3 regions of the Streptomyces bottropensis ATCC 25435 genome follow, and region 1 is predicted to be linked to each of the others. Evidence: riboswitches for the same ligand, from Rfam matches in the RefSeq annotation. Region 1 holds a riboswitch; each other region holds the start of a gene.
What was found. A riboswitch is a leader RNA that binds a small molecule or an ion and turns the genes downstream of it on or off. The one in region 1 is predicted to bind cobalamin.
Positions count from the first base shown of each region.

Region 2: another riboswitch for cobalamin. It lies ahead of STRBO_RS0121740 (ABC transporter substrate-binding protein); the one in region 1 lies ahead of STRBO_RS0119935 (energy-coupling factor ABC transporter permease).
Region 3: another riboswitch for cobalamin. It lies ahead of STRBO_RS0114000 (cobalamin biosynthesis protein); the one in region 1 lies ahead of STRBO_RS0119935 (energy-coupling factor ABC transporter permease).

Region 1 covers NZ_KB911581.1:4,520,126-4,527,590, reverse strand. The annotation lists gene urtA (urea ABC transporter substrate-binding protein) at 1-19, opposite strand, end outside; gene STRBO_RS0119950 (MarR family winged helix-turn-helix transcriptional regulator) at 257-751, shown strand; gene STRBO_RS0119945 (substrate-binding domain-containing protein) at 708-1,826, opposite strand; gene STRBO_RS0119940 (DUF1775 domain-containing protein) at 1,995-2,726, opposite strand; cobalamin riboswitch at 2,946-3,129, shown strand; gene STRBO_RS0119935 (energy-coupling factor ABC transporter permease) at 3,160-3,873, shown strand; gene STRBO_RS45930 (energy-coupling factor ABC transporter substrate-binding protein) at 3,870-4,478, shown strand; gene cbiQ (cobalt ECF transporter T component CbiQ) at 4,484-5,233, shown strand; gene STRBO_RS0119920 (RNA-guided endonuclease InsQ/TnpB family protein) at 5,202-6,455, opposite strand; gene STRBO_RS0119915 (energy-coupling factor ABC transporter ATP-binding protein) at 6,617-7,459, shown strand; gene STRBO_RS0119910 (amidohydrolase family protein) at 7,441-7,465, opposite strand, start outside.
Region 2 covers NZ_KB911581.1:4,904,825-4,912,289, reverse strand. The annotation lists gene STRBO_RS0121750 (ABC transporter ATP-binding protein) at 1-236, opposite strand, end outside; gene STRBO_RS0121745 (FecCD family ABC transporter permease) at 233-1,246, opposite strand; gene STRBO_RS0121740 (ABC transporter substrate-binding protein) at 1,243-2,283, opposite strand; cobalamin riboswitch at 2,344-2,520, opposite strand; gene STRBO_RS0121735 (superoxide dismutase) at 2,890-3,531, opposite strand; gene STRBO_RS0121730 (MalY/PatB family protein) at 3,741-5,027, shown strand; gene STRBO_RS0121720 (NAD-dependent epimerase/dehydratase family protein) at 5,221-5,592, shown strand; gene STRBO_RS0121715 (hypothetical protein) at 5,720-6,667, opposite strand; gene STRBO_RS41830 (S1 RNA-binding domain-containing protein) at 6,736-7,272, opposite strand.
Region 3 covers NZ_KB911581.1:3,183,717-3,191,181, forward strand. The annotation lists gene STRBO_RS0113990 (putative cobaltochelatase) at 1-476, opposite strand, end outside; gene STRBO_RS0113995 (cobyric acid synthase) at 556-2,082, opposite strand; gene STRBO_RS0114000 (cobalamin biosynthesis protein) at 2,079-3,050, opposite strand; cobalamin riboswitch at 3,158-3,311, opposite strand; gene STRBO_RS0114005 (hypothetical protein) at 3,491-3,802, shown strand; gene STRBO_RS0114010 (hypothetical protein) at 3,916-4,137, opposite strand; gene STRBO_RS0114015 (inorganic phosphate transporter) at 4,169-5,419, opposite strand; gene STRBO_RS0114020 (class II aldolase/adducin family protein) at 5,694-6,437, shown strand; gene STRBO_RS0114025 (alpha/beta hydrolase) at 6,587-7,465, shown strand, end outside.

The DNA.
Region 1 (7,465 bases):
TGATGCCGATCCGGGACATGCAATACCTCCTAGGTCGCTGAAGTGCGACCACAGCCTGCGAGAGGACTGTTTCCCCGGCGTTTCACGGCAATTGAAGAACAGTTTCCTGAGGAAGTATTTTCCGAGGGCCACGAAATGATTGTTACTTCGCACGGAAAGGATGCACTCCTGGTTTGTCTGTGAGGAGCGGGGTGATCGAAGGTAAGCTCCCGGCACCACCGTCGCGGGGTCGGTGGAGAGCGAGTCGAGGAGTGCGATGGCGAGGCGGCCCGAGGAACTGCTCCATCTGCTGACCCGGGCGGAACGCCTGTCCGTACGCCGAGTCCAGTCCGTCCTCGACGAGTTCGGCTGTTCCGTCGAGGCGTGGCGGGTGCTCGACCTGCTCTCCGACGGGCACGGTCACAACATGACGGCCCTCGCCGAGCACGCCTTCCTGCCGGCTCCGAGCCTGACCAAGCTGATCGACCAACTCGTCGACCAGAACCTGCTGTTCCGCCGCGTCGACCCCGTCGACCGGCGCCGTATCCTGGCCCACCTCACCCCGCGCGGCAGGGAGCGCTGGCAGCTGCTCGCCCGCGAAGTGCGGGCCGACTGGGCGGAGTCGGAGCCACCGCTCACCGAAGAGGACGGCCACCGGCTCGAAATCCTGCTGGACCGGCTGGCCCGGAATCTGGCGGGCGGCGGGAGCGCCGACGGCCGGGGCCGGGTCAGCTCAGGTCGTGCGGAGCGCGCAGCTGGGCGAGGACGTTGAAGTCGTAGCCGTCCGCCCGCGCGAGGTAGATGCGCTGGCGGACATGCCGCCCGTCCAGGCCGAGCAGCCCGCGCGGGCCCTCGTACGAGACGGTGTCGGCGACCGCCCCGATCGCCGACACGTCCGGGGCGCCCGCCCGTTCCACGAGCGCGGCGAGCAGCAGGACACCCTCGTAGCAGGACTCGCCGAGGCTGCCCGGGGTCGGCGCCTCCAGACCGTAGCGGCCGGTGTACTGGCCGTGGAAGTCCAGGGTGTTCTGATCGGCGAGCGAGGCGAAGTAGCCGGCGGCGCTGTACAGGTCGAGGGTGGCGTCGGGGCCGCTGCCCAGCAGCATGTTCTCGTCCATCAGCGTGCTCAGCCGCAAGCACCGCCGGTCCAGCCCGGCGGCGGCGAAGGCCCGGTTGAAGCGGACCGCGTCGCTGCCGACCAGGAGCATCAGGACGCCGTCGGCGTCGGCCAGCTCGATGCGGCGCAGGACGGGCCCGAAGTCCTCGGTGCCCAGTGGCAGGTACGCCTCACCGCTGACCCGGCCCCGGCACGCGCGGGCATACCCCCGGGCCGCCCGCGCGGTGCTGCGGGGCCACACGTAGTCGTTGCCGACGACGAACCAGCGGCGCACCCCGCGGGACTCCGCGAGCAGCCGCATCGCGGGCAGCAGCTGCCAGGACGGCGTCTCGCTCGTCATGAAGACGCCCTCGGTGCGCTCCCCGCCCTCGTACAGGGCCGTGTAGACGTAGGGCACCCGGTGCGCGATCCGTGGGGCCACGGCCTGCCGCACGGAGGAGATGTGCCAGCCGGTGACGCCCTGCACCGCGCCCGAGGCGACCAGGGCCTCGACGTCCTCGGCGACCCGCCACGGCTCGGCCCCGCCGTCGACCTCGACCAGCCGCAGCTCCCTGCCCAGCACTCCCCCGGCCCTGTTGACCTCCTCGGCGGCCAGCCGCGCACACGCCCCGCAGGTGGGGCCGAAGATCCCGGCGGGGCCGCGCATGGGGTAGACGAGCGCGACGTCGAAGGCCGAGCCGTCGGCCGTGTACCACCCGGGGGTGTGGAGGCGCAGCGGTCGCCGATTCATGGGCTCATGATGGCGTGATCGTCAGCGACGCCCCAGGACGTGCCACGGATCGAGACCGATTCGTAGGCCGGGCCGAGGGCCGGTGAGCCGGCCGCCGGGGCGGGTGCGTCACCGAGCCGTCGCGTCCCCTTGCTCCGACAGCGGCGGCTGTCGTCCCGAGCGCGGACGTCAGGCGGTCCCGCCCTTGCGGGACCTGAGCCACCACACGCCGCCGCCGAGGGCGAGGACGACGGCCGCGCCGAGGGCGAGGGGCACGACCGGGAAGCCGTCGTCGTCGGTGCTGTCCGCCGCCGCCTGTGCCGACGGGGCGGAGGTCTTCGCGCTGGGTTCGGGCGAGGGGGCGGCCGTGGTGGGCTCCTCCGACGGGGTGGGGCTGACGACCTCGGCGCCCGGGGCGGCGGCCTTCAGGTCCAGACGGGGGGCCGGGTGACCGTGGCCGTGGCCGTCTCCTTCGGCCTCCTCCTCCAGCTCGATCCAGCGGTCGACGTTGCCGTCGCTGTAGGACTGCAGGGTCTTGAAGGCCAGTGACTTCGCGTCGGGCAACTGCCGTACGGTGACGACGTACTCGACGTCCTCCCCCACGGGTAGCTTGGCGCCGGAGACGGTGTAGCCCCGGGCGGTCGGGGTGAACTTCCAGCCGTCCGGGCCCTTCTTGTAGGTGAGGTCGGCGGGGGCGATGCCCTTCGGGAGGATCACCTCCAGCTCGGTGATGCCGGCGGAGGCGGACTCCGACTCGGCGGAGAAGGTCAGGTCGACGTTCTGGTCGAGGGCCCGGGCGCCCTCCGCCTCGACCTCCGCGTGGGCCGCGGCCGGCCCCGCGGTGGCGACGGCGACCGCGAACGCGGCCGCGGTGAGGACGCCGAGACGGCGCGAACTGCGTACGAAGGCGGGGCGGTGCACTGCGGACTCCCTGGGCCGGCGGCATGAAGGGTGCATTCAAGCGCAGGCCGGGACCCGTGGCCAAGGGCGGTCACCTGTACGAACGGTTCCCGCCGTCCACGGTCGTCGTGGGGTCACTCGTGTGCGTCATGGGGAGGGTGGGGCGCGCGCCGGGGTGTGAGCTGTTCCACGGCGCCCGCGCGCCCCTCGTCGCCGCTTGTCAGCGCCCTTATGTGGGCACTACTGTCACCACGCCTTGGTGAACGGGAAATCCGGTGTGATGCCGGTGCGGCCCTCGCCACTGTGATCGGGAAGTCCGGCTCCAGTCCTCACGGACAGCCACTGGGTTGATATGACCCGGGAAGGCGGAGCACGGGCGGTGGGACCCGTGAGCCAGGAGACCGACCAAGGCGCGTCAACCATCCACGAGGTGCTGGAGAGGGTCTGCTGAGCCATGCACATAGCCGAGGGTTTCCTTCCTCCGGCGCACGCGATCGCCTGGGGCGTCGCGTCCGCGCCATTCGTCGTCCACGGAGTCCGGGCACTCACCCGTGAGGTGAAGGAGCACCCCGAGAGCACGCTGCTGCTCGGTGCCTCGGGAGCCTTCACCTTCGTCCTGTCGGCGCTGAAGCTGCCGTCGGTCACCGGCAGTTGCTCCCACCCCACCGGTACCGGACTGGGCGCCATCCTGTTCCGGCCCCCGATCATGGCGGTCCTGGGCACCATCACCCTGCTCTTCCAGGCGCTGCTGCTCGCGCACGGCGGCCTGACCACGCTCGGCGCCAACGTCTTCTCGATGGCGATCGCCGGCCCCTGGGCGGGCTACTGCATCTACCGGCTGCTGCGGCGGTTCGACGTGCCGCTGATGGTCACCGTGTTCTTCGGCGCCTTCGTCGCCGACCTGGTCACCTACTGCGTCACCAGCGTGCAGCTGGCGCTCGCGTTCCCCGACCCCAGCAGCGGCTTCCTGGGCGCGCTCGGCAAGTTCGGCTCCATCTTCGCCGTCACCCAGATCCCGCTCGCGGTCAGCGAGGGTCTCCTCACCGTGCTGGTGATGCGTCTGCTGGTGCAGTCCAGCAAGGGTGAACTGACCCGGCTCGGCGTGCTCCTGACCGGCCGGCGTGACACCACCGCGACCGAGGCCGGGACAGAGGCGGTGGCCCGGTGAACCGCAACGCGAAGATCAACACCGTGCTGCTGCTCCTCGTGGCCGCGCTCGCCGTCCTGCCACTGGCCCTCGGCCTCGGCGACCACAAGAAAGAGCCCTTCACGGGCTCGGACGCCGAGGCGGAGACCGCGATCACGGAGATGAAGCCGAGCTACGAGCCCTGGTTCTCCCCTCTCTACGAACCACCGTCCGGTGAGATCGAATCGGCCCTCTTCGCCCTTCAGGCCGCGCTCGGCGCCGGCGTCCTCGCCTACTACTTCGGCATCCACCGGGGCCGGCGCCAGGGCGAGGCGCGGGCCCGGGCGCGGCTGGACGGCGCCGACGGCACCGGAACGGTCCCGACGACACCGGTGAGCGCGACGGCCACGGCGGCCTCCACGGCTTCCGCGGCCACGCCGGCGGCGGCGGGCGCGGCGGCGTCGCCGACCGCATTCGGTTCCACGGGCGCGTCGGCCTCCACAGCCGCATCGTCCTCGACGGCCACGTCGGCTGCCCCGACCGCCTCGGCCCCGACCGCATCGGCTTCCCGGGCCACGAAGTCCGCGTCCGGCGGGGAACGCCCGTCCGGCGGTCCCGCCGAGGGCTCTCCCGGCGGGCGGGTCTGACCGTCGTGCTGCCGATCGACGCGGCGGCGCACAGCAGTCGCTGGCGCCGCCGCCATCCCGTGGACAAGGCCGTGCTCGGGCTCGGCCTCACCCTGCTCGCGATCTCCCTGCCCCCCTGGCCCGGCGCCGCCCTGGTCCTGCTGACCGCGCTCGTCGTGCTGCTGGGCCCCGCGGGCGTGCCCGGCCGCCGGCTGTGGCGCGCCTACCGGGTGCCGCTGGGCTTCTGCGTGACCGGCGCGCTGCCCCTGCTCGTCCAGGTGGGCGGACCCGGCGGGTTCGTCACCCTGGCCGACGGCGGCCCGGTCCGCGCCGGTGAACTGCTGCTGCGCACCTCGGCCGCCTCCCTCGGTGTGCTGCTGTTCGCCTTCACCACACCCATGTCGGACCTGTTGCCGCGTCTGGTGAAGGCCGGGGTGCCCGCGCCGGTGGTGGACGTCGCCCTGGTCACGTACCGCATGAGCTTCCTCCTGCTGGACTCCGTGCGCCGGATCCGGGAGGCGCAGGCCGCCCGGCTGGGGCACACCACGCGGGCCGCGACCTGGCGTTCGCTCGCCGGTCTCGGCGCCACCGCGTTCGTCCGGGCCTTCGACCGGGCGGCGCGGCTACAGACCGGGCTCGCCGGGCGGGGGTACGACGGCACCCTTCGCGTGCTGGTGCCCGAGGCCCGGGTCTCCGTGCGCTTCACCGCGGCCAGCGTCGCGCTCCTCGCGGCCATGGTCGCCCTCACCTTCGTTCTGGAAAGGCCGCTGACTTGACTTCCTCCCCCGCCTGAAGGCGGGGGATTCCAGCGGTCGCCCGCTGGGCTTCCTGCTTCACCGACGACCGCCCCGTCCGGGAGGACTCCCGTTGAGGTCTTACACCGTCTCCACAGGCAGACGCCGCCAGCCCGGCGGCCAGGATGTTGCGTGCCGCATTCACGTCGCGGTCGTGCACCGCGCCGCAGTCACACGTCCACTCGCGGACGTTCAGCGGCATCTTCGTCGCGACCGTGCCGCAGGTTCCGCACAGCTTGGAGCTGGGGAACCAGCGGTCGATCACGACGAGTTCGCGCCCGTACCAGGCGCACTTGTACTCCAGCATCATGCGCAGGTCCGTCCAGGCCGCATCCGAGATGGCGCGCGCGAGCCTGCCGTTCTTCAGCAGGTTGCGGACGGTGAGGTCCTCGATCACGACCGTTTGGTTCTCACGGACGAGTCGAGTCGACAGCTTGTGCAGGAAGTCCCGGCGCCGGTCGGCGATCCGCGCGTGCACCCGGGCGACCTTCACGCGGGCCTTGGCCCGGTTGTTGGAGCCCTTCGCCTTCCGCGACAGCTCCCGCTGGGCGCGGGCGAGGCGTGCGCGGTCACGGCGCTCGTGCCGGGGATTGGCGATCTTCTCTCCGGTGGACAGAGTCACCAGAGAGGTGATCCCGGCGTCCAGGCCGACGGCAGCGGTCGTGGCGGGCGCGCGAGTGATGGTGTCCTCGACGAGCAGGGACACGAACCAGCGGCCCGCAGCATCACGGGACACGGTCGCCGTGGTCGGCTCTGCGCCCTGCGGGAGGGGACGGGACCAGCGGATGTCCAGCGGCTCGGCCATCTTGGCCAGAGTCAGCTGCCCGTCGCGCCACGTGAAGGCGCTGCGGGTGTACTCGGCCGACGACCGGGACTTCTTCCGGCTCTTGTACCGGGGGTACTTGGCACGCTTGGCGAAGAAGTGCCCGAACGCCGTCTGGAGATGGCGCAGCGCCTGCTGGAGCGGGACGGAGGACACCTCCGTCAGGAAGGCGAGTTCCTCGGTCTTCTTCCACTGCGTCAGCGCGGCCGACGACTGCACGTAGGAGATCCGGCGCTGCTCGCCGTACCAGGCCCGGGTGCGGTCCTCCAGCGCCTTGTTGTAGACGAGACGAACACAGCCGAACGTGCGCGACAGCTCGGCTACCTGCTCGTCCGTGGGGTGGAAGCGGTACTTGAAAGCCCGCTTGACCTGCCGCGTCACACCTCACACCGTATCAGGTTCCGTGTGAGCGGCGGGTGTCGGCCGGTGACCGGTGCACGCCGGTCCGCCCTGGCGGCGAACCGGCTCTCCCTGCCCCGCTCCGCAGGGGCTTCGTTTCCTCCCCGTCCTGAAGGCCGGGGCATCCACGAAGGAGACCACCGATGAGCAGGCCCGTGCTCGTCGCCCTGCGGGGCGCGTCGTTCGCGTACGAGGACGGTCCGACCGTGCTCAGCGAACTCGACTTCGACGTGCGCGAGGGGCGCGCGCTCGCCCTGCTGGGCCGCAACGGCAGCGGCAAGACGACGCTGATGCGGCTGCTCAGCGGCGGACTGCGGCCCCGTACGGGCGAACTGGCGGTCGGGGGACGGCCGGTGACGTACGACCGGAAGGGTCTGACCCGGCTGCGGACCACGGTCCAGCTGGTCGTCCAGGACCCGGACGACCAGCTGTTCGCGGCCTCCGTCGCCCAGGACGTGTCGTTCGGCCCGCTCAATCTCGGGCTGCCCGACGCGCAGGTGCGGGTTCGGGTCGACGAGGCGCTCGGCGCGCTCGGCATCGCCGCGCTCGCCGACCGGCCCACCCATCTGCTCTCCTACGGCCAGCGCAAGCGGACCGCCATCGCCGGCGCGGTCGCGATGCGGCCCCGGGTCCTGATCCTCGACGAGCCGACGGCCGGGCTCGACCCGGACGGACAGGAACGGCTCCTCGCCACCCTGGACGACCTGCGCCGGTCCGGCACCACCGTCGTGATGGCCACCCACGACGTCGACCTCGCCCTGCGCTGGGCCGACGACGCGGCCCTGCTCACCCCGTCCGGCGCGCGCACGGGCCCGGTGGCCACGATGCTCGCCCGCACCGACCTCCTCCAGCAGGCCGGACTACGCCTCCCCTGGGGTGTCGCGGTCGCTCAACTGCTGCGCGAGCAGGGCCTGTTGGCCGATGAGGCGGCCCGGCCGCGCACCCCCGAGGAGCTGGCGGCCCTGGCTCAGGTCCGCAGGCCGTAGACGCGG
Region 2 (7,465 bases), 380 kb from region 1:
ACGCGGCGGGCGATGGCACGGCGGCCGACCTCGGTGAGCGGACGCCCGTCCAGGGTGACGACTCCGCCGGTCGGCGCGAGAACCCCGGCCAGCAGCCTGAGCAGCGTCGACTTTCCCGAACCGTTGGGGCCGAGCAGACCGACGGTCTCACCGGAGCGGAGGGCGAGGGTGACGCCGTCGACGACGACCTTGTCGCCGATGCGCCGCACGACACGGTTCGCGTGCAGGCTGGTCATGTCCTTCTCCGTCCGCGGTAGAGCACGGCCACGAACGCCGGTACCCCGATGAGGGACGTCAGTACGCCCACCGGGACCTCCTGGGGGTCGAGAACGGTTCGGGCGAGGGTGTCCACCCACACCAGGAAGACGGCTCCGGTCAGCGCCGTGATCGGCAGCAGACGGGCGTGGCCTGCGCCGGTGAGAGCGCGGGTGGCATGGGGCAGGACCAGTCCGACGAACCCGATCGCTCCGGCGCAGCTGACCAGGGCGGCGGTGAGCAGCGCGGTGGCGCAGAGCAGGATCAGCCGGGTACGGGCCACGTGGACGCCCAGCGATGCCGCCGCCTCCTCACCGAACGCGAACGCGTCCAGGGTGCGGGCGTGCGCGAGGCAGACCAGCAGGACCACGGCCAGGACGACCGCGCAGAGCACCACCTGGCCCCAGTCGGCGCCGGTGAGCGAGCCGAGCAGCCAGAACAGCACGCCACGGGTGGTCTCGGCGTCGGCGGAGGTCAGGACGATGAACGAGGTCAGGGCGGAGAAGAGTTGCATGACGGCGACGCCGGACAGGACGACGCGGTCGGTGCTGCCGCCGAGGGTGTGGCTGAGCAGCAGCACCAGGGCGAAGGAGAGCAGAGCGCCGAGGAACGCCCCCGCCGACAGGGACACCACTCCCCCGCCCACGCCCAGGACGACGACGGCGACCGCTCCGGTGGAGGCGCCGGAGGAGACGCCGAGGACGAACGGGTCGGCGAGAGGGTTGCGCAGCAGGGACTGCATGACCGCCCCGCAGACCGCGAGTCCGGCTCCGCACACCGCGGCGAGCAGGGTGCGGGGCATGCGCAGGTTCCACACGATGCCGTCCCGCAGCGGCGCCAACGTGCCTTCGCCGAGGCCGAGATGGGCGGCGACGGAGGCCCAGACGTCGTCGGCGGAGATGTCGGCGGGTCCGATCGTCACCGCGACGGCGACCGACGCGAGCAGCGCGGCGGAGCCGCCGCCGGTCAACAGCAGTGCGCGCAGGCTCACTTGACGAGCCCGAAGTCGCGCAGGCCGGCGGTGACCTTCTCGATCCCTTCGACGGTGCGGATGGAGGGGTTCATCGCCTGCCCGCTGAGCAGGACGTACCGCTTCTTCTTTACGGCGGTCAGGTTGCGGGTGGCGGGGTGGGTCTCCAGGAAGCGGATCTTGGCCTCGGCGGTTTCGGCGGTCTGCTGCCTGCGGGTGAGGTCGCCGATCACGATGACGTCGGGGTCACGCTCGGCGACGGTCTCCCAGCCGATCTGGGGCCACTCGTCATGGGTGTCGGCGAAGGCGTTCTTCGCGCCGACGGCCCGGCTGATGGCACCAGGGGCACCGCAGCAGCCGGCGAGGTAGGGCGACTGGGAGTTGGCGAACCAGTACATGAGCGAGACGCCGGAGGCGTCCAGCCCTTCGGTCGCCTTGCGCACCCGCTCCTTCAGCTCGGCGACGAGCTTGTCGCCGCGGGCGTCGACGTCGAACGCGCGAGCCAGGTCGTGTATCTCGCCGTAGACGGCGTCCAGGGTGAGGGGCTTGCTGCGCGATCCGTCGCCGCCGCTGTCGTTGTCCTTGCCGGCCGAGCAGTCGGAGGGCGAGACGTACGTGGGCACGCCCAGCTTCTCGAACTGCTCGCGGGTGGCGACGCCGCCCTTGCCGAGGGTGGAGACGAAGGAGGCGGTGACGAAGTCGGGTTCGGCGTCCAGGACCTTCTCGAAGGAGGGCGCGTTGTCGGCGAGTCGGGGCACGGACGCGTTGGCCTTGTCCAGGCCCTTCATGACCGGGTCGGTCCAGGTGGCGGTGCCTGCCATGCGGTCGGCGAGGCCGAGGGAGAGCAGGATCTCCGTGGTGCCCTGATTGAGCGAGACGGCCCTCTGCGGAGCCGACTTCAGGGTGGCCTTCCGGCCACAGTTGTCGATGGTGCGCGGGTAGTCCGCGCCGGCGGACGGCTGGGTGCCCTCGGTGTCGCCTGCGGAACCGCCGCAGGCGGTGAGCAGCAGCGCGGGAGCAAGGAGGAAGGCAGCGGGACGAAGGGCGGTGCGGAGCACGGGCGTACCTCGGTGGTCGGGGCTCGTTCGCGGAGCCTGGCCTACGGACGTCCTCCGCGCACGGGTGCGGAGGTGCCAGCAGGTCTTCGGACTCGGGTTCGTCCGGACGAGGCGCCTTCCCGGTCTCCCAGTGACATGCGTGCCCCGCCCGTCCCCCTCACCGCTGCGCGTCAGTTCCGGATTCGCACCGGATTCCCTGGCCTCGGATGTGGCTCGACTGGCTCCCCGAGGCTATCAAGATCGCCGCGTCGTCGGGTCGTGCGATCGGTCACGGGAATTGGGACACGGGACATTGGACACGGGGCACGGGGCACGGGGCACGGGACACGGGACACGGGGCGGAGGTGCTCACGTACTGATGCAGCACGCCGTCGTCCGCGAGGCGATCCGCAGCGCGCGCGGCACAGGGTTGCTGCGGTGCACCGGGGCCCGCAGAGCAGGGCCCGGACCCCGGACACGGACGGCGGGTCGAGCGGATGGAGAAGGGCCCTCACAAGTCACGTCCTTGCGAGGGCCCTTCGCCTTGCCGCCTGCCCGGTGAAGGTTGAGAAGACGATCACGAGCAGGACGTCGGTGCGGACGCCGTCACGGTCACGGCGTCAGCGCTCAGGGGGTGAGCAGCAGGCTGTCGCCGCGCTCCTTGGCGGCGGCGTAACGCTTCGCCACGTCCTGCCAGTTGACGACGGCCCACATGGCGTCGATGAAGTCGACCTTCTGGTTCTTGTACTGCAGGTAGAAGGCGTGCTCCCAGGCGTCGAAGACCAGGATCGGGGTCGAGCCCTGGCCGACGTTGCCCTGGTGGTCGTAGACCTGCTCCACGATCAGGCGACCGCTCAGCGGCTCGTAGGCGAGGACCCCCCAGCCTGAACCCTGCGTGGTGGCCGACGCCTTGGTGAGCTGGGCCTTGAACCCCGCGAAGGAGCCGAAGGACTCGGCGAGGGCGTCGGCCAACTCGCCCACGCCGTCCGCGGCCAGGGGCTCGCCACCGCCGTCGCCGGTCATGTTGTGCCAGTAGATGGAGTGCAGGATGTGTCCGGAGAGGTGGAAGGCCAGGTTCTTCTCCAGGCCGCTGATCGAGCCCCACTGTTCCTTGTCCCGCGCCTCCGCCAGCTGCTCCAAGGTGTCGTTCGCGCCCTTGACGTACGCCGCGTGGTGCTTGTCGTGGTGCAGCTCGACGATCTGCGGGTTGATGACCGGTTCGAGTGCCGCGTAGTCGTAGGGAAGCTCCGGGAGCGTGTAAACCGCCATGTCCAACGTCCTCCGCGACGTAATTGCAAATGATACGCAAGTGCATGCTAACAGCATTTACGGATGATTGCCGATCAGACGCAGGTCCTGGGACCACGGTCGTACGGCGGACCCGGAGGACGTCTCGGTGCCGTGACGCTTCCGCTGCCGCCGCCCGGGGTGCCGTCCCTGCGCCTGGGCGCTTGCATGGAGATCGAGATCGCGGTCCAATGCTGAAGATGACTGCCACTGATGGGCACGGCCCCGCAGACACCGGAGCCGAGCTCGCGAACCCTCTCGAGGTGCTGTCGCTCGAACAGCTCCGTGAGCGCAAGAGCATGAAGTGGCGTACCCACCCCACCGACGTCCTGCCGCTGTGGGTGGCGGAGATGGACGTCCCGCTCGCCGAGGCGGTCGCCGACGCACTGCGCGAGGCCATCGCCTCGGGCGACACCGGGTATCCCGCCGGAACCGACTTCGCCGAATCGCTGGCCGGTTTCGCCGTACGGCGCTGGAACTGGGACGGCGTGGCGATCGACCGCTCCGCGCTGATCCCGGACGTGATGATGGGCGCGGTCCAGGTACTGCGGCTGATCACCGAGCCCGGCGACCCCGTCGTCGTCAACTCCCCCGTGTACGCGCCCTTCTACGCCTTCATCGCCCATGACGACCGCCGCGTCGTCGAAGCCCCCCTCGGGCGGGACCTCCGTATCGACCTGGATACGCTCGAGGACACGTTCCGCCGGACCCGGGAGCGGAGCGGCAGGGGCGCGATCGCGTACCTCCTCAGCAATCCGCACAACCCCACCGGCACGGTCCACACCTCCGAGGAGCTGTGCGCCGTGGCGGAGTTGGCCCGCCGGTACGGAGTCCGTGTCGTGGCCGACGAGATCCACGCGCCGCTCGTCCTTCGGGGCGCGAGGTTCACGCCCTACCTGAGCGTGCCGGGCGCCGAGGACGCCTTCTCGCTCATGTCGGCGACCAAGGGCTGGAATCTCGCCGGAATCAAGGCCGCGCTCGCTCTCGCGGGACCCGAGGCGGCCGGTGATCTGCGGAGGATGCCCGAGGAGGTGCACCACGGCGCGAGCTACCTCGGCGTCATCGCCCACGCGGCGGCCTACCGTCACGGTGACAGGTGGCTCGACGCGTTGCTGGCGGGGCTCGACGCGAACCGTGCCCTGCTGGCCGACCTCGTCGCCGAACACCTGCCCGGGATCGGGTACACCGAGCCGGAGGGCACCTACCTGGCGTGGCTCGACTGCCGCTCCCTCGGCCTCGACGCCGAACAGGGCGCGACGGACCTCGCGGTCGTCAGCGACCTGGCTGGCCCGGCACGGCTGTTCCTCGACCACGCCGGAGTCGCCCTGTCCTCTGGGCACATCTTCGGTACGGGAGGAGCCGGGCACGTCCGCCTGAACTTCGCCACCTCCCGGTCCATCCTCACCGAGGCGGTCACCCGCATGGGACGCGCCGCCTCGGCTCTCCACACGCGCTACGACGATCACGCGCACGGATGACGACGGCCGCCCCGCGACCGCACTGCGCGAGGCTCTCACTCATGTCACTCATGTTCGTTCAGGGGCTCGATGATCAGGCGTGTGAGGGTCGGGGAAGCCTCCTCGGGGATCCGGTGACTCACGCCCTGCAGCTCGTGGAACGGGTAGGGGCCGTGCACCCATTTCTCCGTGGCGTGAGCCGCAGTGGACCCGAGTGCGATGTCCTCGGTGCCCCAGACGTAGAGGGTGGGAACCGCACCGGGACACGGCCGCGGGAGAGGACTTCAACATCGTCGCCCCCACCGCCCTGAACGTCCGCGGCTTCGCCCACATCGCGGCCGCCTGGTTCGGGCAGACCGCGACACTCGAACCGGTCACCTGGGACCAGTTTCGCCAGACCACATCCCCACAGCACGCCGAACAGAGTTGGGACCACCTCCACCGCAGCCACTGCCTCACGATCGAGAAGGCCAGGACCCTCCTGCGCTACACGCCACGCTACGAGCCGGAAATCGCCGTGCTCGAATCAGTACGCTGGCTGATCGAGCACGGCGAACTGGACGTCGCCGGCCCGTTGGTCGCCTGAGAACGCCGGTCCGCGCATCGGGTTCGCCGGCCGCCCGGATCCGCACCCTGCCGCAACGAACGGTGCCCGGCTTCGCCATGCACGGCACGCACAGCGCCGACCGGGACCGCGTCCGGGCCGATCCGGTTCACCATCGCGCGCGCAGCACCCCGTCGCTGTCGGGCAGGGCCGCGTGGAACAAGGGATGCTGTGCTTCGGCGTCCAGGGTCAGTACGCAGGCTGCCCGGGCGCCGGCCACCAGAACGGCGAGTCCCTCGTACTCGGTGTCGTCGACGATCACGTGGCTGATCGTCTCGTCCTGCGCCTCCCAGACGAACTCCACGGACTCCTCCTGGGGCAACGCGGCGAGGACCGCGCCGACGTCGGGGTCCAGGTCGGGCCAGACGGACACCAGGGCGCGGGGGCCGAGACCGGCGCGCACCCCGTCGAGGTTCGCCGCTGTGAGGCGGTGCCAGCGCGTGGCGTTCCGGATACTGGTTTCCTCCAGGAGCGCTGCCCTCCGCGTGTCGAGCTCCGCTCGCACGCGCTCCCAGAAGTTTTCGTCGGCCGCCTCGGTCACTTCAGATTCCTCCAGGTCCACGGCGTAGGGGGAGGCGTTCATCGGTTCCGGGAAGAGGCCGAGTTCCCGTGTGCGGGCAAGGGCGCCCGCACAGCGCCTGTCGCTGCCCACGTAGACGTACTGGTCCCACCCGACGTGCACGGTGAACGCGTCCCCCGCCTCCAGCCGACACCAGGCGCCTTGGTCGCGGAGCATGGCCCGGACCAGTTCCAGAGCTACCGGTAGGGAGATCTCGGCACCGTCGTGGTAACCGGACAGGTCAGGCGGGAAGAGCCCATCGAGACCGTGTCCCCCGACCGGCGGCTCCACGCCGAAGTGGACGTGCCCGGCGACCGCGGGCTCGCGGATCTCCAGCCGGTCGATGCCCGAGGCCTCCGCGAAGGCGGCGATCGCGTCCAGATACGCCGCTTCGACCGCGCCGTGGTCGCTGACCGTGTCCTCGGTGCCGGTGTAACCGCCGTGTTCGTCGCGGTCGGCAGGGTCGTACTTGGTGATCCGATAGACGAAAGGTGGCATGTTGCTCCCAGCGAGTGGGCACGGTGCCGAGGGGTGACCGAGGCCCGCACAGTCACGTCGCGCGGCTCTCAGTCGCCCGTCCCTGCGCGTGCCAGGCGGATGCGGCGCATAGGTACGTCGACCTCAGTGATGCGCACGGTCATCTCATCACCGATACGAACTGCACGTTCGGGGCCCACTGGTGGTAGCTCGGAGCAGTGCACCAGCCCTGCTGTCCCAGCATCGAGACCTACGAAGATCCCGAACGAGACCAGCTTCGTGACCCGGCCGCGAACGACACTGCCGACGCGATCGGACCAAAGGCTCCATGGATTCGGTTGCAGGGCTACCAGGGACAGCACCGCCTGCCCACGCAACTCCGTATCCTGGGAAAGGATCTGGGCGGTCACGCGCTGCCCCGGCGCCACGGCCTCATGACATGAAGTGATCCATCTCCATGACACCTCCGGCGGAGGGATGAACCCCGCCGCCGCTTCTGGAGCTCCGTCGAGATCAACGAACACTCCGAAGTTCTCGACCCCGGTAACGACCCCGGTAACGACGTCACCTGGGTGGAGCGTCATGAGGAAGGCGCGCAGGGCTTGGGAGGGAAGCGGATAGGTCACGGCCAGACCCTAGTCCGCGGATGAGTACCGCCGTACTGCTCCTGCTCCACGGCCGAAATGCGATGCGGTGCGGTGCGATGTGGCCGACGAACCTTTCATCCCTCACGAAGCCGCCACGCCCTGAACGGGCGCGAGCACTGCCGGGGATTGTCAGGGACTGCTGGGTACTCTGAGGACTGCTAGGGACTGCTGG
Region 3 (7,465 bases), 1.3 Mb from region 1:
TACGAGGCGCCCATCGCGGCGGCGTCGAGCAGCAGGTCGACGAGGTGGTCGTGGAGCAGGTTCACCTCGTCGACGTACAGGATGCCCCGGTGCGCGTCGGCGAGCAGCCCCGGCTCGAAGGCCTTCACGCCCTCGGACAGCGCCCGTTCGATGTCGAGGGCGCCGACGAGCCGGTCCTCGGAGGCGCCGACGGGCAACTCGACCATGCGCGCCGGCCGCGTCTGAGACGCCGGCTCATGCGGCCCGTCCGGGCACGCGGGGTCCGGCTTCGCGGGATCGCAGGAGAACCGGCACCCGGCGACGACCTCGACCTCCGGCAGCAGCGCCGCGAGCGCCCGCACGGCGGTGCTCTTCGCGGTCCCCTTCTCACCGCGCACCAGCACACCGCCGACCGCCGGCGACACCGCGTTCAGCAGCAGCGCGAGGCGCAGGTCGTCCTGGCCGACGACGGCCGTGAACGGAAACGGAACACTCACTTTGCGTCGCCCTCCAAGTCACCCTCCGGCCGCGGGCGGTTGACCCGCGGCCGGTCGTTCAACTGCGAGCCCGTGCCCGTCATCCGGACGCTCCCGGCGTTCCGGGAGCCCCCGGCGGCACGAACGGCAGACCCTTCGGCGCGCCCGACTCGATGAGCCGCCACAGCGCGTCCGTGTCCGCGTGTTCCTCGATCAGGTCGCCGAGCCGGTCCAGCTGCTCCTCGCGCAGCGCGGCGAACGACGTGTCGGCGGCCGGTACGAAACGGCGCCCGGAGGCCGCCGCCACCTCCCGCAGAAAGGCCCGCCGGAAACCGTCCGACTCCAGCGAACCGTGCCAGTGCGTGCCCCAGATCTGCCCGACCCGACACCCGTCCAGGAAGGGCTCCCCGCCCAGTACGTCGGCGACCCCGTGGTGGATCTCGTACCCCTCGACCCGCTCCCCGAGGGCCTCCCCGACGGGGCGGGTGAGTGTCTTCTCCGGGGCGAACCGTACGCGGACGGGGAGAAGTCCGAGCGCGTCGACGTGCCCCCGCCGGCTCTCGACGTCGTCCTCGATGTGCTCCCCGAGGACTTGGAAACCGCCGCAGATGCCGAGCACCGGCCGCCCCTCGGCGGCGCGCCGCGCGAGGGCGTCGGCCAGGCCCCGCTCCCGCAGCCACTCCAGCGCCCGTACCGTCCCCCGGGTCCCCGGCACCACGACGAGGTCCGCGTCGGCCAGTTCCTCGGCCCGGTCCACGAACCGCACGACGACACCGGGTTCGGCGGCGAGGGCGTCCACGTCGGTGAAGTTGGACATCAGCGGCACCGCGCACACGGCGACCCGCAGGACGTCCTCCCCGACGGGCGGTGCCACGTTCGACTCGCGGACCGTCCCGCGCAGCGACACCCGCAGCCCGTCCTCCTCGTCGATCCCGAGCCCGTGCCGGAACGGCAGCACGCCGTAGGTCCGCCTCCCGGTCAGCCCGTGCAGCATGTCGAGCCCCGGCTCCAGCAGCAAGACGTCGCCCCGGAACTTGTTGACGAGGAACCCGGCGACGAGTGCCTGGTCCTCGGGCGAGAGCAGCGCCACGGTCCCGAAGAAGGACGCGAAGACCCCACCGCGGTCGATGTCGCCGACGACGAGCACGGGGAGCCCGGCGTTCCGGGCGATCCCCATGTTGACGATGTCGGTCCGCCGGAGATTGATCTCGGCGGGGGAACCGGCCCCCTCACAGATCACCGCGTCATACGTGCCCCGCAACTCGGCGAGACAGTCCAACACGGTCCCGAGCAGCCGCTGTTGCCGTCCCCCGTGGTACCCGCGCGCACTCATCTCGCCCACGGGCTTCCCGAGCAGCACCACCTGACTGCTGCGCTCGCCACCGGGCTTCAGCAGGACGGGGTTCATGAGCGCGGTCGGCTCCACCCGGCAGGCCTGGGCCTGCATGGCCTGCGCCCGCCCGATCTCGGCGCCCTCCTTCGTCACGAAGGAGTTGAGCGACATGTTCTGCGCCTTGAAGGGCGCGACCTTGACCCCCTGCCGCACCAGCCACCGGCAGATCCCGGCGGTCACCACGCTCTTCCCGGCATCGGAGGTGGTCCCGGCGACCAGCAACCCGCCACTCATCCCTGACTCCTCGCCCGCCGTGCCGGCCGCCCCGCGACCCGCCCCCGCACCATCGCCGCACCCGCGCCGACCCCCAGGGCGAGCCAACTCACCCTGCGGGACAGCCGGACGGCCCGTTCGATGTCCCCGACGCCGACGGCCCGCCCCTCCCCATTGAGCACGGGCCGGTGCTCGACCCGCCCCCCGTACGACAACGTGCCCCCCAACCGCACTCCGAGCGCCCCCGCGAACGACGCCTCCACGGGCCCCGCGTTGGGACTCGGATGCCTGCCCGCGTCCGCCCGCCACGCCCGCACCGCCCCCCGGGGGTCCCCACCGGCGGCGGTGGCCAGCAAGGCGGTCAGCCGGGCCCCCGGCCACCCCGCCACGTCGTCCAGCCGCGCGGAGGCCCACCCGTAGCGCCGGTAGCGCCGCGACCGGTGTCCGACCATGGCGTCCAAGGTGTTCACGGCCCGGAACCCCACGAGCCCGGGCACCCCGCCGACGGCCCCCCACACGAGCGCCCCCACCACCGCGTCGGACGTGTTCTCGGCGACGGACTCCACGACCGCCCGCGCGATCCCGTCCGGGTCGAGCGCCTGCGGATCCCGTCCGCACAGATGGGGCAACCGGCCCCGCGCGCCCTCGACATCGCCGGCGTCGAGGAACCGCGCGATCGTCCGCGCCTCCCGCCCGAGCGAGGTCCCCCCGACGACGGCCCAGGTGGCGGCGGCGGTCAGTCCGACGGACGCGATCCGCGACGGCCGTACGGCGGCCGAGGCCGCGGCCCCCAGCGCGACGGCGCCGCCGGCGCACACCGCGGTGTGCAGCGCGCCCCACCCCCGGTGGTCCCGCCACAGCACCCGCTCCACCGCGCCGGCGGCCCGCCCGAACGCCGCGACCGGATGCCCGCGGCGCGGATCGCCGAACAGCAGATCGCCGAGGAGCCCGGCGGCGGCGCCGTACGCGAAGACGCGATCGGCACGCACCGGTTCAGCCGGTCACGGGGTCGGGCAGGGTCCGGACGCTGGGCCCCGAAGGGCAGCCGCACAGGGCGCACATGGCGATAGGTCCTCACTCAGGGTGTCCACGCCCTGGTTCGACGAGACCGACGGCGAGAGTTCCTGGCTCCCGGGGAGACGCTTCGAGATGCTTCCCCGGTGACAGTGGCGGGACCGCGCCGGACTCGCACCGGCTTCCTCTTCTGCCGTCGTACATGGCCCCGGCAGTCCACCACGCCCCCGGAAGACCCGTCAACTTGCTGTTGACCTGCGGCGCAGCGGTGTGCTCAGCCCCACACCGCCGAAATCCCGCCAGACGCCCGAATCGGCACTTTCCGCGCGCTTGCCCGACGACCCGGCCGGGAACACCCCGAGGAACGGCGGCGGGCGGCTCGCGACGGGCCGTCCGGGGGACGGGAGGTGCACACGTGGACGATCGGCGGAGCAGGACGGTCTCGTCGGGCACGAGGTACGGGAGCGCGCGCGGAGCCTGGGTGACGGCGGCCGCGCCCTGGGCACTCTTCTGCTGGGTCATGGGGGTGCTGGCCGTCGGCGCGGGCGCGCTGGCGGCGCTCCTCGTCCCGGCGGGTGAGGTGCGCGGTCCGGTCTGGACGCTGGTGACGGTTCTCGTCGCCGCCGGCGCGGGCCTGTGGTCGGGTCTCACCCCGGGCACCGGGCGGCTCCGGGTCCCGGACCGTGCTCCGGTCGCGCCCCGGCCCCGCGGGCCGGAGCGTCGCTGACGCCGGCCCGGGACGCGCACGACCCCCGAGGGCGCCGTACGCCGTCGGGGGTCGGTGGTCGAGCTGTCGAGAGACCGGGGAGGCCCGGTCCCAGCTCATGATCATGTCCGGTCTCAGGTCATGATCAGGGAGATTCCGTACGCCACGGCCGCCGCGCACAGCGCGAAGCACACGTACGCACCCGTGGTCGCCGCCGCGACCGAGTCGCCCCGGGTCGACGCCTCCTCCCGCTTGGAGAGGCCGACGATGCCGAGGGTGAACAGGCCGACGAGGGCCACGGTGACCACGAGGCTGACTCCGAAGACGGAGCCGAGAGCTGCCCAGTCGATGTGCATGGTGGTGATCTTCCTCAGGGAGTCGTGGGGCTCAGACGGCGGGCGTCGGCGCGGACGTGCTCGCCGGTGCCGTGGCCTCGGCGGCGGGGGCCGGAATGGTCGCCGTGAGGTCCTCGGCCACGGTGCCGACCGGCGGCGGGGTCACGGCGGCGATCGCCGTCGTCACCACCCCGGGCGGCTCCTCGGTGTCGTTCACGTTGGTGTGGTCGACCACCTCACGGCGGGAGACCAGCCAGATCGCGGCGCTGGAGGCGACGAGGAAGACCGCGACGACGGCCGTGCCCCAGGTGCCGAAGGACGTCACCCACTCGGCCAGCGCGGCGACCAGCGCGGCGGCCGGCAGGGTCAGGCCCCAGGCGACGAACATCCGGGTCGCGGTGGACCAGCGGACCACCCCGCCCTTGCGGCCGAGGCCCGCGCCCATCACGGCGCCGGAGACCGAGTGCGTGGTGGAGAGCGAGAAGCCCAGGTGCGAGGAGGCCAGGATGACCGTGGCCGCGCTGGTCTGGGCGGCGAAGCCCTGCTGCGGCTGGAGGTCGGTCAGGCCCTTGCCCATCGTGCGGATGATGCGCCAGCCGCCCAGGTAGGTGCCGAGCGCGATGGCCGTACCGGCGGAGACGATGACCCACACCGGCGGGTCCGAGTCGGGCGCCAGGGTGCCGCCGGCCACCAGGGCCAGCGTGATGATGCCCATCGTCTTCTGGGCGTCGTTCGTGCCGTGGGCCAGCGAGACCAGGCCGGCGGAGGCGATCTGGCCGGCGCGGTACCCCTTGCCGGAGGCCTTCTCGTTGGTGTGCGCGCCGAGCTTGTACGTCAGCCGGGTGGCGAGCATCGCCGCGAGGCCGGCGACCAGCGGGGCGGCGATGGCCGGGATCAGCACCTTGGTGACGAGCACGTCCCCGTGCACCGCGCCCGTGCCGACCGAGGCGATGGTGGCACCGATGAGGCCGCCCATCAGGGCGTGCGAGGAGCTGGAGGGGAGTCCGACCAGCCAGGTCAACAGGTTCCAGAGGATGGCGCCGACGAGCGCCGCGAATATGACCTCTGGCTGGATGCCGGACTCGTCGACGAGCCCCTTGGAGATGGTGTTGGCGACCTCGATGGAAAGGAACGCGCCGACAAGGTTGAGCACGGCGGACATGGCCACCGCGACCTTGGGCTTCATGGCGCCTGTCGAGATGGTGGTGGCCATCGCGTTGGCGGTGTCGTGGAAACCGTTCGTAAAATCGAACGCAAGCGCGGTGATGACCACGATCGCGAGGATCAGCGAGAAGTTTTCCATTTACCTGAGCTTCTTTCGGACGTCAGTGGCATGTGGACCGTAGGCAACCTGGATGAACGGAAGGTGAACTGGGGCGGGCGCGTGGGTGTAGTGAATGAGGTGCCACCCTTCCGCTTGTGCGCGTGCGGCGGGGCCCGGCCCGAAAGGACGGAGGCCCGACGTTCGAACGCAGGCGGAATGCCGTGGTCCGGCCGCCCTTCGCCCCGTGTCCGGCCGCCCTGCCTCCGGTCGCCCGTCCATTCCGCCGGGGTGAGGTGCCTGACAGGATCACGGCATGGCTGAGCAGCGGCGCGACGTCCGGGACGAGCGAGGCGTGGACGAGGTGGGCGGGCATCCGCGGGATGCGCGGGACGGGGAAGGTCGGCGCGCTGCGCCGGGGGAGGTGGCGCGCGCGTGGGACGGACTCGTCGCCACCGCCCGGCGGACCGTGGCCGACGGCCTGGTCGTCGGCACCTCCGGCAACGTCTCCGTGCGCGTGGGGGACACCGTCCTGGTCACACCGACGGGAGTGCCGTACGACCGCCTGAGCCCGGACGACGTCACGGGCGTCGACCTCTCCGGCCGGCAGGTCCTCGGCACGCTCCGCCCGACCAGCGAACTCCCCATGCACCTGGCGATCCACACCACCACCGACGCCCGTGCCGTCGTCCACACCCACGCCGTGCACGCGACGGCCGTCTCCACCCTCGTGGACGAGCTGCCGCTGATCCACTACATGTCCGCCGCCCTCGGCGGACCCGTCCGGGTCGCCCCCTACGCGACCTACGGCACCCCGGAGCTGGCCGAGAACATGCTCCGCGCCCTGACGGGCCGCACGGGCTGCCTGCTCCAGAACCACGGCACGATCACCTACGGCGGCACCCTCGACGAGGCCTACGACCGCACGGCCCAACTGGAATGGATGTGCCAGGTCTGGCTGAAGGCCTCCACGGTCCCGCACCTCACCCCGCACCTGCTCACCCGCGAACAGCTGAACGAAACGGGCGAGCGCCTCAAGGGATACGGCCAGCCGGGCTAGCTTCCGGACCGACGGCGGCGAGCCTGCGGGGCACCCTCGGGACGCGTACACCCGCCACTCGGCCGGGCGACCGCGCTCCGCGACCCGCACGTGGTCCCCCCGACGCACGCCCACTGGCCCCCGGCACGGTCCGCCGGGACACTGGAGCCGTGCGTGGAGTGAGAGCTGCAGCCTCGGCCCTCGGGGTCGCGTTCGCCGCCGGCGCGGCCAGTGTCGCCGCGGGCCGGCTGGCCAGTGACGTCGCGCTGAAGGCGCCGCCGGGCGAACCGCTGCCCACGGAACCCCGGCTGACCGTGCACGCCACCGCGGCCGGCCGCATCGCGCTGACCCGGGCCTTCGCCTCCCAGCGCCCCGGCGTCTACGGCCTCACCGGCAACGGCTCCCACGCGGTCGTCGGGGGCGTGCTGAACGGCGCCCCGCACGCCCCCGACACGGTCGTCCGCCGCCTGGAGCGCGTCAGCCGGGGCACCCTGGAGCCCGGCGACAAGGTGTGGTTCACCCCGGACCTCCACGTCGGCGACCCGCGCACCGCGCTCGGCCTCGACCACGACGACGTCGAGATCCCCGGCGAACTCGGCGCCCTGCCCGCCTGGTTCGTGCCCGCCGCCCGGGACACCTGGGTGATCGCCGTGCACGGTCTCGGCGCCACCCGCGCGCACGCCCTGAACCTCATGGAGGCCCTGCACCGCCACCACTTCCCTGTCCTCGCCCCGGCCTACCGGGGCGACCCGGGCGCGCCCCGCTCCCCGGACGGCCTGAACCACCTCGGCGAGACCGAGTGGCGGGACGTGGACGCCGCCCTCAGGTACGCCGTGCGGTACGGCGCCGAGCGCGTCGTCCTGCTCGGCTGGTCCACCGGCGCCACCATGGCCCTGCACGCGGCCACCCGCTCCGCCCTGCGCGACCGCGTCGCCGGACTCGTGCTGGACTCACCGGTCCTCGACTGGGCCGCCACCCTGCGGGCCCTCGCCACCGCCCGCCGTACCCCCGGGCCCCTGCTGCCCCTCGCGGTCCGCGCCGCCCAGGGA